2 regions of the Shewanella cyperi genome follow, and region 2 is predicted to be linked to the other one. Evidence: predicted binding sites of a transcription regulator. Region 2 holds the regulator's gene; the other holds the start of a gene.
What was found. Region 2 encodes FliA, which starts transcription of late flagellar genes. Its sites were predicted from a motif close to CTAAAGNTNNNNNNNNNNNNGCCGATA; they were not measured.
Positions count from the first base shown of each region.

Region 1 (5,067 bases), 2.1 Mb from region 2:
GCCCCCAATTCACGGGCGCTGGCGGCGACCGCCCGGGTCAGACGGGCATCGTCCGTCTGGGCATCCCAGTATTGGAACACTGTGTGCAGGCTATCTTGCCTCAAGCCATTGAACCTGGCCCATTCAAGCTTGGGAACCCGCTGAAAGCGGCCAAGGGGATCAAATTCGCTGAGCAGACCATAGAGGCTGAGACCGGCGCCTATGGTGAAGACGCTGCGGCGGCTGTGGCGATAAATGGGAATATAGAAGGGAACGGGACGCACCAACTCAGGCGCCAGACGCAACAGATCGCGTCTGGCCTTGAGGGACTTGCGCACCAGATCCAGCTGCATGGACTCCAGGTAGCGCAAGCCCCCGTGAATAAGCTTGCTGGAATTGGCCGACGTTTGACCGCCAACCTTGCCCCTGTCCAATAACAGCACCGAATAGCCGGCAGCCCGGGCAAATTGGGCCACCCCCACCCCGTTGATACCTGCTCCTATAACGACCAGATCCAGGTGCTGCATCAGCTGTCGCTCCCGTCAAGTAGCTTACTGGCGCGGTCGCACAACAGTTTAAGCTGTTGCAACTCTTCGGCGGCCCCGCCCACCAGGCAGCGCATGGCCTGGGGTATGCCTTCGGCCTGTTGTCTCAGGTGCCTTCCCGCGTCGGTGAGCTTGAGGACCCGCTGACGCTCGTCTTCACTGCTGCGCTCCCGCAGCAGCAATCCCTTGGCCTCCAGCCGCTTGAGCAGGGGGGTCAGGGTTCCCGAATCCAGGTGCAACTTGCCCCCCAGGGTTTTAACGCTGATCCCCTCCTCCTGCCACAGCACCATCATGGCCAGGTATTGGGGATAGGTCAGGTCCAACTTGTCGAGCAAGGGGCGGTAGGCGCGCACCATGGCATTGGCGGCGGTATAAAGGGAAAAGCACACCTGATTTTCCAGTGCCAGCGGATCGTGCATCTGAGTCTCCATGCCTTGGTTGCCAGGCAATCATCTTGTACACAAGATACTTTCCCCGAGGATGAAAAGCGAGCCCGGTCGCCGCATGACGCGGAGCAAAGCAGAAAATTGTCACTTCAGGGCCGCAGCGACTAGGCTTTAATTTCACCGGATGAGCCCTGCAAAATTGCAATGGCCCCGGAATTGGCTTACATTTGCGCCCGCCTTAGGGCCGTTGGCAGGATTTTGTTCTTCGACAGGGTGTTGGTATGAGAATTTTAGCTGTGATTTTAATGCTGATAAGCCTAAAAAGCTGGGCCAATTGCGACAGCAATAATGACCTGGGCGGCATCAGTTTTGACAAAAATAGCTCCTACTTCGGCAAGGTCGGTAGTCAGTTACTGGACGCCATCTTAGATCCCACAGCGCCGGGATATTTACGGCTGGAATTCGCCATTAACAGCAATGAGGGTGATGAACAGCTGCGACAATACAATCTGTGGCTTGCGCAGCGCCGTATCGACAGAGTCCGGGAATACCTGGGCAACAAGGGCTTTGCTGCCCCTGTGGTCAGCCTTATCCGGACCGCCGCGACAGACACCAGCCGCAATCTGCAGCTGATTTGGTGTGAAGAATCCGACTCCGCCCCCAAAAGCCTGGTGGCCGATCGCTGACCCCAGTGGACAGACCAATTAATAAGCAACTGAATTCAGTGGAAAGCCCCGTTGCCGACCCAAAAGGCGGGTAAATAGTCCTTGAATTAGGCAGGCCTTCGATTAAAGTAACCGAACAGGATGCCGATTAAAGGTATCGATTCATACCAGAAAGTCATACCAACAAGAGGTAACGCATGGCAATCACTGTCAATTCAGCCAATATCAGCCCCAATCTCGCCAATGGCTCCATAGGCGTTAAGGTCGCGCAACTCGCCAAGGGACAGCAGGAAGCTGAAGGTCAGATAGCTATCGACCTCATTAACGCGGCCAGCGCACCTGCCAAATCCGCGCCGGTGGGCAACACAGGCCACAATATCGACACCACGGCCTGACCCGTTACACAGCTAACATTGAGCCCGGATCCTGTCCGGGCTTTTTATTTTGAGCGCGCACATACCCCGGGGCATGACCCTGAAGCTAGAGAGAAAACATAGCCGACTTAAGTCCCGAGTGGGCCAAAAAAGGAGAAGGGAGAAACTCATCCCTGAGTCGCGAGATTACAGCTTGAATTGAGAGGTTGCGTTTTGCAGCTCATCGGCGAAGGCCGACATATTGTCCGAGACGGTTTGCACCTGATTGAGAATAGCCAGGGTCTGCTCGAAGGAGGCGTTCATGTCCACCACATTGTCCACCACCTGGGAAGCCACTTTGGACTGCTCATCGGTGGCCTTGGCTATGTGGGTGTTCATTCCATTGATACTGACGATCTGTTGCTGAATGGTCTTCAACGCCTGACCCGTTTGCTGTGCATGGGTCTCGTTTTCACTGGATTTGCTCATGGCCACGTCCATGGTGCTGACCGATGACTCGGCAGCCTGCTTGAGCCGGGTGAGCACTTCACGGATTTCCTTGGTGGCATCGGCGGTCTTGGACGCCAGCGCCCGCACCTCGTCGGCGACCACGGCAAAACCTCTGCCCTGCTCACCGGCACGGGCCGCTTCAATGGCAGCATTCAATGCCAGCAGGTTGGTTTGTTCGGCAATGGAGGTGATGACATTGAGAATGGACCCCACGCTCTCAGTATCCCGGGCCAACTCGTTGATTGAGTCTGCCGCCAGGGCGATTTCCCGGTTAAGCTCCTTGGAGATATCCATGGTACGCTGCACCACGGCCATCCCTTCCATGGCCTCCCGTTCAGCAATCTGGGCAGCTTCGGCGGCTTGATTGGCACTGTGGGAAATATCCAGCACCGAGTGACGCATTTCTTCCATCGAATGCTGCACAGTACCCGCGTCCCGACTTTGTCGCTCTGTGGCACCACTGGCAATATCCATTTTTTCCTTGAGGCTGTGGGCGCTGTCAAGCAACGGCGATGTCACATTGACGACCCGCTGAATCGCCTCGGCCAACAGATGCAGGAAGCGGTTGAAGTTACTGGAAACCTGCCCCAGCTCGTCACGACTGTGCACCTCAAGCTGGTGGCTAAGATCGCCCTTGCCGTCGGCCAGTTCCCCAAGGGAATGAGCCAGGTTGCCGGCCGATTGGCCTATGGCTCGGGCAATGGAAATGGTGACCACTGCCATCAAGACCAGCAGCGCCACCCCAATCCATAGGGTCAACCACAGGCTTTGTTCGGATCTGTCGCTGGCTTCTTGGATGGTGTCCTTGAATTCTGCGACCTTATCTTTCTTGAATCCCTGGATTTTTTTCAGTAAGCCATCGTACGCGGCTGACTTTTTCTGGCTGATGCCACCAATATTGGCCATGTCCAGGGTGCCGTCCAACATGCCCCGCGCCAATTCCAGCGTCATACGATTATAAGCATCCAGGGCTGACAACATGGCAGCCAAGGCATCGGCATTGGGACCATCCAGATCCTGCAATTGGGTCAAATTGGCCTTGAGCGAGCTGTATAAATTACCGGCATTACCCAGCAATTCCTCGTCGGCAAAAGACACGGCCTGGGTATAGACCTCATCCAAACGCTGCACCAACAGCACGTTCTGGTTGGCCAGCTCGACTCTCTGGTACACCTTTTCCCCCATGAAGTTCAGGGTAGTACGGTTTTTATTGATGGAGACTATGCTGATGCCAAGATTGACTGCGAAGATAATCACCGACAACACGAAGATGGCGGCGACTTTTTTGAAAATGGAGAGATTATTGAACCATCTCATACTTAGCCCCTAAAAGGGCGCCGGGATTGCTCCCGGCACCAATTGTTCAGTACTCGGCAATCACTTTGACCGAACCGTTTACCTGGCTACTATCAATATAGCCGATTATGTTGGGGTTGGATGACACCAAGCCTATGACTTCCGCGTCGCTGGCTACTTCCTTGGGTGGTGTGCCCTTACCGGTAAAGACTTTCTGCGACCAGTAGGCTTTCAACTGACTGGCTGACTTGCCCAGCACGTTGCTGTCAAATGCCTCCCTGACCGCCCCTCCTTCGAGGTTGACAGGCACAGCCTGGCCTCCTCCAGGGAAGGACTTGGTCTTGCCGAGATAGATATTTTCTATGTCTTTTTTGTCGAGACTATCGCCGTTGCTGGGGTGCACAATCACGGCAACGCCGGCAAAGACCTGCATGGAGCACAAACACAGAAGAATAGAACCCAATAGTTTTTTCATAGTGCTCTCCTAAAATACCAGATCCACGCCGAGACTGATGGCCTTGGCATCCCCCGCCACCCGCCATGAATCGGGGGTACCGGCACCGACACCATCATCGGTCACGTCATCGTACTGGATCTTGAATGCCGCCGATGGATGGAAGTCCCATCTGAGGCCCACAGAGGCGGTATTGTGAATTTCCGAACCATCGTCAAAGTCTGAATAGGAGACATAAGGCAGAAAATCACCGAAGCGATAGCCCAGGGTCACCAGGTAGGTATCGAGATCTGAGCCCTCCAGGGTCAAACGGTTCAGTTCGGTCAACACCAGCAGGTTATTCCAGTCGACGTTCACCGACAGACCGTAGAACTTACCCTTGCGTTCCGTGCTGCCATTATCCCAAATGCGCTGCTCACCACCGATGAAGCGTTCGTTGTTGTACTGCATATGGGTCAGACGGATATCCAGCCAATCACGGTTGAATTGCACCACCAGACCACCAATGTCCTTCCAGATCTCCCGGGTGGAAGCCCCGAAGAAAAATTCGGACAGCAGCTTGTTTGGCTCATCGTCTTCGCGGCCATAATAAATCTGGCCCGTCATGGTCCAATCGCCGATCAGGTAGTTATAGAGGGCACTGGCACCTGTGTAGTTGAAGATCTGCCAGGTGTAATTGTCTGCTGGTGGCCTGATCCAGGGATAGGCGTAACCCACATCAAAGAAGTCACTGTAGTAGTACAGAGGTAAACGTTTTTTACCCGCCTGCAAGGTCCAGTGTTCATTGAGTTCATAGGACAGATAGGCCCACTCAAAACTGGCGGAGAAATTATCTGCGCCCCGGGACACCACTTGGGCGGTAGCAGACAAACCGTCCAT
Region 1 is NZ_CP071501.1:625,255-630,321, reverse strand. Features, by position in the region: gene JYB84_RS02640 (glycerol-3-phosphate dehydrogenase/oxidase) at 1-506, opposite strand, end outside; gene JYB84_RS02635 (MarR family winged helix-turn-helix transcriptional regulator) at 506-943, opposite strand; gene JYB84_RS02630 (OmpA family protein) at 1,192-1,596, shown strand; gene JYB84_RS02625 (cytoplasmic protein) at 1,773-1,970, shown strand; gene JYB84_RS02620 (methyl-accepting chemotaxis protein) at 2,136-3,755, opposite strand; gene JYB84_RS02615 (type 2 periplasmic-binding domain-containing protein) at 3,802-4,209, opposite strand; gene JYB84_RS02610 (porin) at 4,219-5,067, opposite strand, start outside.
Region 1: a site for FliA is predicted at 1,699-1,725, ahead of JYB84_RS02625 (cytoplasmic protein). Genes of this name have one in related genera too.

Region 2 (5,067 bases):
GGCAAGACCACTTCCATCGCCAAATTGGCGGCGCGATTCGCTGCACAACATGGCCCAGATCAAGTTGCGCTCATTACCACGGATCATTATCGCATTGGAGCCTTTGAGCAATTGGCAACTTATGGCAAAATAATGGGCTGTCCGGTAAAGCAAGCTCATGATCTCAATGAGTTGGAACAAATACTTTATCAGTTCAGGAATCGCAAGCTAGTATTGATAGATACGGCAGGAATGGGGCAAAGGGACATGCGTCTGGTGGAACAACTGGATAACTTGACCGCTAACCGAGCCTTGCCGATCCGCAGTTATCTGGTATTGTCAGCGACATCACAACGGCGGGTGTTGCAGGATGCAGTGGAACACTTCAAAAGGATCCCCCTTTCCGGGGCTGTGTTGACCAAGTTGGATGAAGCCTGTTCTTTGGCAGGCGCCCTGAGTGTGCTGATCCAAAGCGGATTGCAGTTGAGTTATGTGACTGATGGTCAAAGGGTTCCTGAAGATATGCAAGTGGCTGATACCCTGGCGCTGGCCAAACAAGCGCTGGCAGCCATGAATGACAATGAACACAGACCCGTGAAAGAAAAGAAATGGGCAGAACAACCGACCTATGCATTTGAGTAAAGCTATGACCCGGGATCAAGCAAGCGGTTTACGTATGATGAATCAACCATATAACGAAAAAGTCAAAGTAATCGCCGTCAGCGGTGGCAAGGGCGGGGTCGGTAAGACCAGCGTTTCCATCAATACGGCGGTTGCGCTTGCCGAGAAGGGCAAGCGGGTGTTGGTACTGGATGCCGACCTGGGTCTGGCCAACGTGGATGTCATGTTGGGCCTGAGGGCCGAAAAGAACCTGTCCCATGTGCTGTCCGGCGAGGCGGAGCTCGATGACATCATTCTCCGGGGACCCAAGGGCATTGGTATTATCCCGGCGACCTCGGGCGCCCAGGCCATGGTGGAGCTGACCCCGGCGCAGCACGCCGGTCTCATTCGCGCTTTCAGCGAAATGCGCACCCAGTTTGATGTGCTGATTGTGGATACCGCCGCCGGTATCTCCGACATGGTGCTGAGTTTTTCCCGCGCCGCTCAGGATGTGCTGGTGGTGGTGTGTGATGAACCCACGTCCATCACAGATGCATATGCCCTGATTAAGATCCTCAGCCGTGAGCACGGAGTATTCAGATTCAAGATAGTGGCCAACATGGTCCGTAGTCTGCGTGAAGGTATGGAACTGTTTGCCAAGCTGAGTAAGGTCACCGACAGGTTCCTGGACGTGGCGCTGGAGCTGGTGGCGACTATCCCCTTCGATGAAAACCTGCGAAAGTCAGTGCGCAAGCAAAAGCTGATTGTTGAGGCTTATCCGAAATCACCGGCGGCCATTGCCTACCATGGTCTGGCGAATAAGGTTATGAGTTGGCCTATTCCGCAACAACCGGGTGGTCACCTGGAGTTCTTTGTTGAACGTTTGGTGCAGCGTCCTGAGTACCAAGAGGATAGATCGAGTGAATAAAGCCGCGGCGTATACCGCTTTGGATAATAAAACATCCATCGTTGAACAGTACGCACCGCTGGTTAAAAGAATCGCGCACCACATGTTGGCCCGGTTGCCGGCTTCCGTACAGTTGGATGATTTGCTGCAGGCAGGCATGATAGGCCTGCTTGAGGCGTCGACTAAGTTTGACGGCAGCAAGGGTGCCAAGTTTGAAACATTTGCCGGGATAAGGATCCGCGGCGCCATGTTGGATGAAATCCGTCGTGGCGACTGGGTTCCCCGCTCGGTGCATCGCAATCAGCGGCGGGTCGCCCAGGTCATAGATGAGTTGGAGCAGGAACTCGGCCGTGATGCACGGGACACAGAAATCGCAGAAAGACTTGATATGACGCTGGATGAGTACCATCATATCTTGAGCGATGTTTCTGTAGGTAAAATCATAGGGATAGAAGATTTAGGCATCTCTCAGGACGTATTGGTTCCAGAGGGTGAGCAGTCTGATGGCATCTTTGATTCTTTGGCCGACAGCCAATTTCATGGTGCTTTGGTCGAGGCCATCAAACAATTGCCAGAGAGAGATGCATTGGTATTATCGCTTTATTATGATGAAGCGCTGAACTTAAAAGAAATTGGTGCCATTCTTGATGTCAGTGAGTCCAGGGTGAGTCAAATACACAGCCAAGCTATGCTGCGACTCAAGGGCAAACTCAAGCATTGGACACACGTATAATTACTAATTGAGCATTTAGAGTGTCAGCTCACCGGAGGAAACCTTGGACAAGAATATGAAGATTCTCATTGTTGACGATTTTTCGACGATGAGGCGTATCATCAAGAACTTGTTGCGAGACCTGGGGTTCAACAATACCCAGGAGGCAGATGATGGCTCCACAGCGTTGCCCATGCTGCAAAAAGGCGATTTTGACTTCGTGGTCACGGATTGGAACATGCCCGGCATGCAGGGTATTGACCTGCTGAAGGCCATTCGCGCCGACGAAAACCTGAAGAATATCCCAGTGTTGATGGTAACTGCCGAAGCCAAGCGAGAGCAGATCATTGCCGCGGCACAGGCCGGGGTAAACGGCTATGTAGTTAAGCCATTTACCGCTGCCACCCTGAAAGAAAAGCTGGACAAGATATTCGAGCGCCTCAGTTAAGCAAGGACGGGCTATGCAGCTAAACACTTCAGGGCTCATCAGTCTCGAACAGGCGCAAATGCTTGTCGAACTCTTGTCCGCCGGTGAGCAGGATCAGGCCGATGCGCTGTTCCGTGATTTTGCCATGCCGTTGCAGCGTGAGTTGTTTGATGAAGTCGGAAAACTCACCCGCCAGCTTCACAGTGCCTTGATGGACTTTCAGGTTGATAACAGATTGTTGGAGTTGGCCAATACCGAAATTCCGGATGCCAAGGAAAGACTCAATTACGTTATCGATATGACGGAACAGGCGGCCAATAAGACCATGGACGCCGTTGAAGAATGTCTGCCGCTGGCCGATGCATTGATAAACAATATTCAGACTGTGACTCCTGCATGGGACAGACTGATGCGCCGTGATATAGAGTTGAATGAATTCAAAGCGCTTTGTCACGATGTACAGCAGTTGATGGTCCGCAGCGAGAACGATTCAAACCGCCTGCGAGAACTCTTGAATCAGATTCTGATGGCGCAGGATTTCCAGGATCTTACCGGGCAAATGATCCGTCGGGTAATAGAGTTGGTTCGGGAGGTGGAGAGCAGTCTGGTCTCCATGTTGACCGTGTTTGGTGAACATACTCCCCAGGAAACCACCGAGCCCCCAAAAAGCAGCATAGAAGCCGAAGGCCCCATCATGAACGCGGAGGCGCGTCAGGATGTGGTAACGGGCCAGGATGAAGTCGACGACTTACTTTCAAGCCTGGGTTTCTGATTAAGGAGTCAGTTTAATGGCATTTGACGTAGATGAAGAGATCCTGCAGGACTTTTTGATCGAAGCCGGTGAAATTTTAGAGCTGCTGCAGGAACAATTGGTAGCGCTGGAAAATAACCCCGGTGACACGGATCTGCTTAACGCGATTTTCCGTGGTTTCCACACAGTGAAAGGGGGGGCGGGCTTCCTGGGATTGGCTCCCATGGTTGACGTCTGCCACGAATCGGAAAACACCTTTGACCTGCTGCGTACCGGCAAGCGTCATGTCACCGCCGAATTGATGGATATTATTCTCCAGGCGGTCGATGCCATTAATACCATGTTTGCTCAAACCCAGGCCGGTCAGGAGCAAGACCCTGCCTCTCCTGAGTTGCTGGCCAAGCTTAAACTCCTGTCTTCAGGGGCGCCGCTTCCCTCCGAAGGTGGTGCGGCTGCACCCGCGCCTGAACCAGAGCCTGAACCTGAACCAGAACCCATTCCTGAACCCGTAGTGGCTGCGCCTGCTTCCAAAAACACCAGTGGCGGCGAATCCAGCATTGATGAAATTAACGAGGCTGAATTTGAGGCCTTGCTTGATGCACTCCACGGTTCAGGCAAGGGACCCGGCGTCAAGACTGGCGTCCCACAGGATGTAGCAGGCAAAGCTGCCGCCGCGAAACCCACTTCAGCACCGTCAGGTGACGATATTACCGATGATGAGTTTGAGGCCTTGCTCGATGAGCTCCATGGTGCCGGCAAATTCAAGAGCGCGGCCAAGGGTGAAGTGGCCAAAGTGGAAGTCAGTGCTGCCGACAAGGTCGATGCCGACGAGATTACCGATGAAGAATTTGAACGCCTGCTGGATGAATTGCATGGCAAGGGCACCGGGCCCGGCAAATCTGCCGCAGAGCCAGCTGCACCAAAGCCATCAGCGCCCAAGCAAGTAGCTGCGGTTACACCTGCAGCGCCTCAGCCCCAGATGGCTAAGGCTGCCGCAGTGCCCGAAGCACCGGCAGCCCAGGCAAAAGCTGCAGCGACCAACGTGCCCCAGGGTGAAACCACAGTGCGGGTGGATACCGCCCGTCTCGACCAGATCATGAACATGGTGGGTGAGCTGGTACTGGTGCGCAATCGACTCGTGAGTCTAGGTGTTACCCGTGAAGACGAGGAAATGTCCAAGGCGCTGGCAAACCTGGATTTGGTGACTGCCGATCTGCAGGGTGCGGTGATGAAAACCCGCATGCAGCCCATCAAGAAAGTCTTTGGTCGTTTCCCTCGGGTGGTCCGTGACCTTGCCCGCAGTCTGAACAAGGAAATCGACCTGATTTTGGTGGGTGAAGAGACTGATCTGGATAAAAACCTGGTGGAGGCCCTGGCCGATCCCTTGGTGCACCTGGTACGAAACTCGGTGGACCATGGCATTGAGATGCCCATCGAACGCGAAGCCGCAGGTAAACGACGCACAGGTACCATTACACTGTCTGCCAGTCAGGAAGGCGATCATATACTGCTGAAGATAGAAGATGACGGCGCCGGTATGGATCCCGAGAAGCTCAAGCAAATCGCCATCAAGCGCGGCGTGCTTGACGAGGATGCCGCTGCGCGGATGTCTGATAATGATGCTTACAATCTGATTTTTGCGCCGGGATTCTCCACCAAAACCGAAATTTCCGATATTTCCGGTCGTGGGG
Region 2 is NZ_CP071501.1:2,675,706-2,680,772, reverse strand. Features, by position in the region: gene flhF (flagellar biosynthesis protein FlhF) at 1-621, shown strand, start outside; gene JYB84_RS11630 (MinD/ParA family protein) at 626-1,507, shown strand; gene JYB84_RS11625 (RNA polymerase sigma factor FliA) at 1,500-2,219, shown strand; gene cheY (chemotaxis response regulator CheY) at 2,263-2,646, shown strand; gene JYB84_RS11615 (protein phosphatase CheZ) at 2,660-3,397, shown strand; gene JYB84_RS11610 (chemotaxis protein CheA) at 3,414-5,067, shown strand, end outside.